DNA from 3 places in the Pseudoduganella sp. GW821-FHT11H04 genome. Region 2 is predicted to be linked to each of the others. Evidence: predicted binding sites of a transcription regulator. Region 2 holds the regulator's gene; each other region holds the start of a gene.
The links. Region 2 encodes FNR, which switches genes on or off when oxygen is low (the NO sensors DNR and NnrR bind a similar motif). Its sites were predicted from a motif close to TTGATNNNNATCAA; they were not measured.

Region 1: a site for FNR is predicted at 1,150-1,163, ahead of AC1RTP_RS05005 (MBL fold metallo-hydrolase RNA specificity domain-containing protein). Genes of this name have one in related genera too.
Region 3: a site for FNR is predicted at 967-980, ahead of AC1RTP_RS01105 (universal stress protein). Genes of this name have one in related genera too.

The regions. Positions count from the first base shown of each region.
Region 1 covers NZ_JBXARE010000002.1:264,591-266,855, forward strand. The annotation lists gene AC1RTP_RS05000 (amino acid permease) at 1-1,049, opposite strand, end outside; gene AC1RTP_RS05005 (MBL fold metallo-hydrolase RNA specificity domain-containing protein) at 1,198-2,265, shown strand, end outside.
Region 2 covers NZ_JBXARE010000019.1:83,291-85,555, forward strand. The annotation lists gene AC1RTP_RS26255 (MerR family transcriptional regulator) at 1-279, shown strand, start outside; gene AC1RTP_RS26260 (carboxymuconolactone decarboxylase family protein) at 230-607, shown strand; gene fnr (fumarate/nitrate reduction transcriptional regulator Fnr) at 725-1,501, opposite strand; gene AC1RTP_RS26270 (response regulator transcription factor) at 1,603-2,238, opposite strand; gene AC1RTP_RS26275 (sensor histidine kinase) at 2,231-2,265, opposite strand, start outside.
Region 3 covers NZ_JBXARE010000001.1:232,804-235,068, reverse strand. The annotation lists gene AC1RTP_RS01110 (protein phosphatase CheZ) at 1-722, opposite strand, end outside; gene AC1RTP_RS01105 (universal stress protein) at 1,064-1,531, shown strand; gene AC1RTP_RS01100 (response regulator) at 1,610-2,254, shown strand.

The DNA of each region.
Region 1 (2,265 bases), on a different contig from region 2:
TGGCCTGGCATGAAGTAGTTCAGTACTACGCAGATGCCGGTGGCGAGGGCGGAGGCGCCCAGCGCTGCCAGCGGTACACCGCGCTGGTTCACCTTCAGCAGCGATTTAGGTGCATTGCCTTGCTTGGCCAGGCCGTACAGCATGCGGCTGTTGGAGTACACGCCGCTGTTATAGACCGACAGGGCGGCAGTCAGCACCACGACGTTCAAGGCATTTGCGACCCAGTTGCTATTCAGGGCGTGGAAGATCATGACGAAAGGGCTTCCTCCAGTGGCGACTTTTTCCCATGGGTAGAGCGAGAGCAGAACGCCCAGTGCGCCGACATAGAAAATCAGGATACGGTAGATGGCCTGGTTGGTGGCTTTTGGGATGGTTTCCGACGGGTTGCTCGCTTCGGCGGCGGTAATGCCCACCAGTTCCAGTCCGCCGTAAGAGAACATGATGACGGCCATCGCCATCACCAGCCCCGATACGCCATTCGGGAAGAAGCCGCCGTGCTGCCACAGGTTGGCCACAGTGGCTTCCGGGCCGGCATTGCCGGAGGCGAGCAGGTAGCCGCCGTACAGGATCATGCCCACCACGGCCACCACTTTGATAATGGCGAACCAGAATTCCATCTCGCCGAAGGCACGCACATTGGCCAGGCTGATGGCGTTAATCACCAGGAAGAAGGCGAGGGCGCTGACCCAGGTCGGGATGCCGGGCCACCAGTACTGTACGTAGATGCCAACCGCCGTCAGTTCGGCCATGCTGACCAGGACGTACAGCACCCAGTAGTTCCAGCCTGACATGAAGCCGGCCAGGTGGCCGCAGTATTTGTCGGCAAAGAAGCTGAAGGAGCCTGCCACCGGCTCGTCGACCACCATTTCGCCGAGCTGGCGCATGATGAAGAAGGCGATGAAACCGGCGAGCGCATAACCAAGCAGCACGGACGGTCCGGCCATCTTGATGGTTTGCGCGATGCCCAGGAATAGGCCTGTGCCAATGGCGCCGCCCAGTGCAATCAGCTGGATATGGCGGCTTTGCAGGCCCCGTTTCAGTTCTGTCATGTATGGCGTCCCGGTGTGGATTTGGTTAAAGGCCCTGATTCTACATCCTCACACGGCAACAATGTCATTTTCGCACTGCCGGATTTTTCGAGGCTTCTCCTTGATCTGGATCAAACAAAATGTGCGAGGCCTTGGATATGCTGCAAATATGCTCACATTAAGATTCCTCGGCGCCACCGGCACCGTTACTGGCTCTAAATACCTGCTGCGCTTCGGCGATGAACAGGTACTGGTTGATTGCGGCTTGTTCCAGGGCTTCAAGCAGCTTCGCTTGCGGAACTGGGATGCTTTCCCAGTCCTGCCGGCGGCCATCCGCAGCGTGGTCCTGACCCACGCTCACCTCGACCACAGCGGCTTTTTACCGGTGTTGGTCAGTGCCGGCTTCCGCGGCAAGGTGTATTGCACTGAGGCCACGCGAGACTTGTGCGAGATCCTCTTGCCGGACAGCGGTCGTCTGCTTGAAGAGGAGGCACTGTATGCGAACCGCCACAACTTCTCTAAACATAAGCCGGCCTTGCCGCTGTATTCCGAAGCCGATGCCTTGCGCGCGCTGGAGCACCTGGAAGTGATCCCGGTCGGCCAGGAGTTCTCGCCGGCGCCGGGCATGACGGCCCGCTTCCAGCTGGCTGGCCATATCCTAGGCGCGGCATCGGTGGCGCTGCGCTGCAACGGCCGCAGCATCATGTTCTCCGGCGACGTGGGACGGCCCAACGATCCGATCATGCGGCCGCCAACTGTGCTGGGAAAATGCGATTACCTGGTGGTGGAGTCGACCTACGGCGACCGTCGCCACGACCCCGCCGACCCTAGCGGCCAACTGGCCGATATCGTCACCAAGACGGCGGCACGCGGTGGCGTGACCGTGATTCCTTCCTTTGCCGTGGGCAGGGCGCAGGAACTGCTGTATGAAATCTGGAAGCTGAAGCAGGCTGGCGCCATCCCTGCCGCGCTGCCGATCTATCTGAATAGCCCGATGGCGGTGGATGCGACCCGTCTGTACATCAAGCACTGCGCCCAGCACCGGCTTGACGACTCGGCGTGCGAGGCGCTTGGCCACGTGGCCCATATCGTCAACAGCGTGGAAGAGTCGATGGCGCTGAACCGGCGACAGACGCCGATGGTCATCATTGCGGCCAGCGGCATGGCGACTGGTGGCCGCGTGCTGCATCATCTGAAGGCTTTTGCGGGTGATGCGCGCAACACCATCCTGTTCGCT
Region 2 (2,265 bases):
GCCACGCATATGCCAATCGGCAAAATGCAGGCTTTCGCAAAACTACGTGGCGCTGGGGACTCCACGGCCGGCGAACGGCGCCAGATGCTGGAGCAGCATTTGGAGGACGTGCTCGCGGAAATCGAAACGTTGCGGCAATCGGCCGCCACGCTGCAGTGGAAAGTCGAGCATTACCGCTCTTTGGAGCAGTCCCTGGCGTCAGGTTCAACCACTAATGGAGGAATTGCTGATGACCACCAACCCAAACCGTTACGAGCGCGGACTCGAAAAACTGCGTGAGATCGATGGCGAGATCGGAGAACGCGTTGTAGCAAGCCTGGCCGAGATCGCGCCGGATTTTGCCCGCTACCTGATCGAATTCCCGTTCGGCGACATCTATTCCCGCCCCGGCCTCGACCTGAGAAGCCGTGAAATCGCGGTTGTCGCCGCGCTAACGGCAATGGGCAATGCAACGCCCCAGCTCAAAGTCCACATCCAGGCTGCGCTCAACGTCGGCGTGACGCGTGACGAAGTCGTGGAAACCATCATGCAGATGGCCGTCTACGCCGGCTTCCCGGCCGCCCTGAACGGCCTGATGGCCGCCAAAGAAGTCTTCGCGCTGCAATAAAGAAGTTCTTCACGAAATACCGGGAACTATGGGCTCGCTATTCCGTGAAGAACCATAAAAAAGGGGCAGCTGAGCTGCCCCATACACCCCCTACAGGTGAGAAAGCTGGTTCGTGGATCAGGCGACGGCCGCGTATTCTTGCGCCATGCCGCCGGAAGACATGACTTCCAGCTTGTTGCGGTCGATGATGCGCAGGTCGCGGTTATTCAGGACGATCGAGCCATCCTGGCGCAGGCGGGCCAGTTGGCGGCTGACGCTTTCCACGGTCAGGCCGAGGTAGCCGCCGATATCTTCACGCGACATGCGCAGCTGGAAACTGGTCGAGGAGTAGCCACGCTGGGCATAACGGCCCGCGAGGTTGAGCAGGAACATGGCCAGGCGCTGCTCGGCGCGCATATGGCTCAGGAACAGCATTACAGACTGCTCGCGCTGGATTTCGCGGCTCATGGTGCGGTGGAATTGCTGCAGCAGGCCCGGGATCTGCATCACTAATTCTTGCAGGCGGCTGAAAGGGATTTCGCACACTTCGCTATCTTCCAGCGCCACAGCATTGCAGGAATGCTGGCCGTTACCGATCGCTTCCATGCCCAGCAGGTCGCCGGCCATGTGGAAGCCGCCAATCGTCTGTTCGCCGCGCTGATTCACCTGGACGGTCTTGAAGTGGCCAAAACGCACAGCGTACAGGCTGTGGAAGCTGTCGCCGGTCTGGTACAGCGGCTCGTCGCGCCCCACGCGGCGGCGGCGTGCGATGATCTGGTCAAGGCGGGCGACATCGTCTTCGGCCAGGCCTTGCGGCAGGCACAGTCGATTGAAACTGCACAGCGAGCATTTTGCAGCGACTGGTGCGCAGGATTTGGTGGCGTTTGCAGGGGTGATTGGGATGACCGGGCTCATGATGCTGCTCCTTGTTTTCGATGGGAGAAGTATCTCCCTCGGCATCATTTCCCGGTATCAAGCATCCTGTGTAGTTGTTGTAGTGGATCCCCTACAAGGCATCAGATCAGTCCATGCTCCAGAGCGTAGCGCGTCAGCTCAGCATTGCTGGACATGCCCATTTTCTCGAGGATGCGGCTGCGGTAGGTGGTCACCGTGTTCGGGCTTAAATGTAGTTTTTCCCCTATGCGAACCAGCGACTCGCCTTGGGCGATAAGCTTGAAAACTTCCAGCTCACGGTTCGAAAGCTCCTCGTGGTCGCCGCTTGGGCCGCCCCCAACCAGGGTTGCCAATTTTTCAAGCAGAGCCGGGCTGACATGCTTGCCGCCGGATGCCGCCTTGCGCACGGCCTCGATCAGGGTCGAGGTCGGGGCATCCTTGGTCAGGTAGCCGGAGGCGCCTGACTTAAGCGCCCGCACGGCGTAAATCTCTTCCGAATAGGTGCTGAGCACCAGCACCGCCATGCGCGGGTATTCGCTGCGCAGGCATTTCAGCAAATCCAGTCCATTCTTGCCCGGCATTTTGATGTCGACCAAAGCGACGTCGAAACTCCGCTCAGCCGCACGTTCCATGGCTTCCACGGCGTTGCCGGCTTCGCCCTCCACGCTGATATCGGTCGCCGTGCCCAGCATCAGGCGCACGCCGTTGCGCGCGATAGCGTGGTCGTCGACCAGCAATACGGTGATCTTGTCACCCATTTTTATCCTCCAAAGGCAGGCGCAGTT
Region 3 (2,265 bases), on a different contig from region 2:
ACATCCGCTGGAGCGTTGTCCTTCAGCAGCTGCGCCAGTTCGGTTTCGACCTTCTTGGTAATGGCAACGACCTTCTTGATCAACTGGCCCGTGATGTCCTGGAAGTCCTGGGCCATCATGATTTCCAGCAGTCGGGCTTTCTCAGCCTCGGTCGCCTCCGACACCTTGGCCGCGAACGCGCGCGAATCGCCAGCCAGGGATTTGAATTCTTCGATACTCAGCTTGCCCGCGAACAGGGCCGCCCAGCGCTCTTCCATTTCCTTGGCGTTCTTGGACAGCACTTCCTGTGCCGGCATGCCGTCGTCCAGGGTGTTCAACACCTTGTTGGCGGCTTGCTCGGTCAGGGAAGCAACGTATTCCAGGCGATCCTGCGCATCGACGATCTGGGTCGACGCTTCGGTCAGCGCCTTGTCGTAGCCGAGTTCACGCAGCGAGTCGTGCAGCAGGCGCACGATGCCGCCCAAGCGCTCGAACATGCCTTCGGCGTGCTCGCCGCCTTCGGCCGGCGCGGCGGCTGCCTCTGCCGGCGCAGCTGCTGCAGCCGGAGCTGGCGCCTTGTTCGCCGCTGCTACGGAATCAAAGAGACTTTCCAGGTCATCCGAATCGCCCGAATCGGAAGCTGCAGCTGCCGGAGCAGCAGCTGGAGCAGGTGCAGGCGCATTCGCCCGTTGCGCGGATACTTCCTCAAATAATGCATCGAAATCATCAGCGGCGTCGGTCATAATTCCTGCTTCTCCATAAATTTCAAACGTTCCTGCAGCCGAAAGATTGTCAAATTTGACGCTCGGCAATAAATAAAGCTCTCTCGCGAGTGTAACAGGGGGCCGCCCCTCTGTTCAATCACTTAGGTGGCGGGCCATAGTCTAGCAAGTGTACTGTTGTATTTGCGGATTATGTGAAATACGCGCTGCAAGCCACTGAAATCGCGGGATTTTGCGCTTTCTGCGATGCCCCGATGACAGTTTCTTGATAATTATCAACTCTTTACAGCAGAACAATACTGATAAACGGGGCTACAATGAAGGCAGGAACGGCTCTTTTAATAGTTAAAGGAGGCTGAGATATGTATCGGAAAATCCTGATCACGACGGACGGCTCGGCCGTATCCAGCAAGACCGCCTGCGCCGGGGTCGAGTTCGCCCAGCAACTGGGGGCGGAGGTGCTGGCCCTGTTCGTAGCGCCGGAATACCAGTACCCGATTTACGTGGAGATCATCCCGCCCAGCTATCCCAGCGAGGAAGAGTACCGGGCGGCGATGCAGCGTGCCGGCAATGAGCATGTGCAGTCCATCCTCGAATCCTGCGCCAGGAAAGGCGTACGGGCCGAGGGCATGACCGCCTTCGCCGAAAGCGCAGCGCTGAAGATCGTCGATGTCGCAAGCCAAAGCAACTGCGACCTGATCTTCATTGGCTCGCACGGCCGCAGCGGCTGGGGCCACCTGCTGCTGGGCAGCGTGACCAACAAGGTACTGTCGCACACCAAGATCCCGGTGCTGGTGCACCGCCTGATCAAAGACCCGCGCCCGGCTTGATATGCCTGGCGTAACGACTCGCTCCGGCCCCGCCGGCCGGAGCGGGGAGAGAAGTTTTACACAATTTTTTGAGGAACTATGATTCGTATTGTCATCGCAGACGACCACACCATCATGCGCGAAGGGCTCAAGCGCATTCTCGACGGGGCTCCTGACATCGACATCGTAGGCGAAGCCATCGACGGCTTCGAAGTCCTCAACCACATCCGCCAGGGCGGCTTCGACCTGCTGCTGCTTGACCTGTCCATGCCAGGGCGCAGCGGGGTCGACCTGATCCGCCAGATCCGCAGCGAATCCCCCAAGCTTGCCATCCTCATCCTCACCATGCACGAGGAAGAGCAATACGCGGTGCGCGCCATCCGCGCCGGCGCCCAGGGCTACCTGACCAAGGAAAGCGCCGGCACCCAGCTGGTCGGCGCGATCCGCAAGGTCGCCTCCGGCCGCCCCTACATCTCCACCGAAGTGGCTGAGCAACTGGCGCTGAACATCATGCAGCCGGCCGAAACCCTGCTGCACAAACAGCTCTCCGACCGCGAATTCGAAGTGTTTTCGCTGCTGGTGTCGGGAAAATCCATCACCGAAATCGCCAACGGCCTGCATTTGAGCGTAAAAACTGTCAGCACGCACAAAACCCGCATCATGCAGAAGATGGGCATGGCTTCCCTCTCGGAAATGGTCCAGTACGCAGTGGCGCACAAGCTGCTGACACCGTTCAAAGCCTGATTGGCAAGATT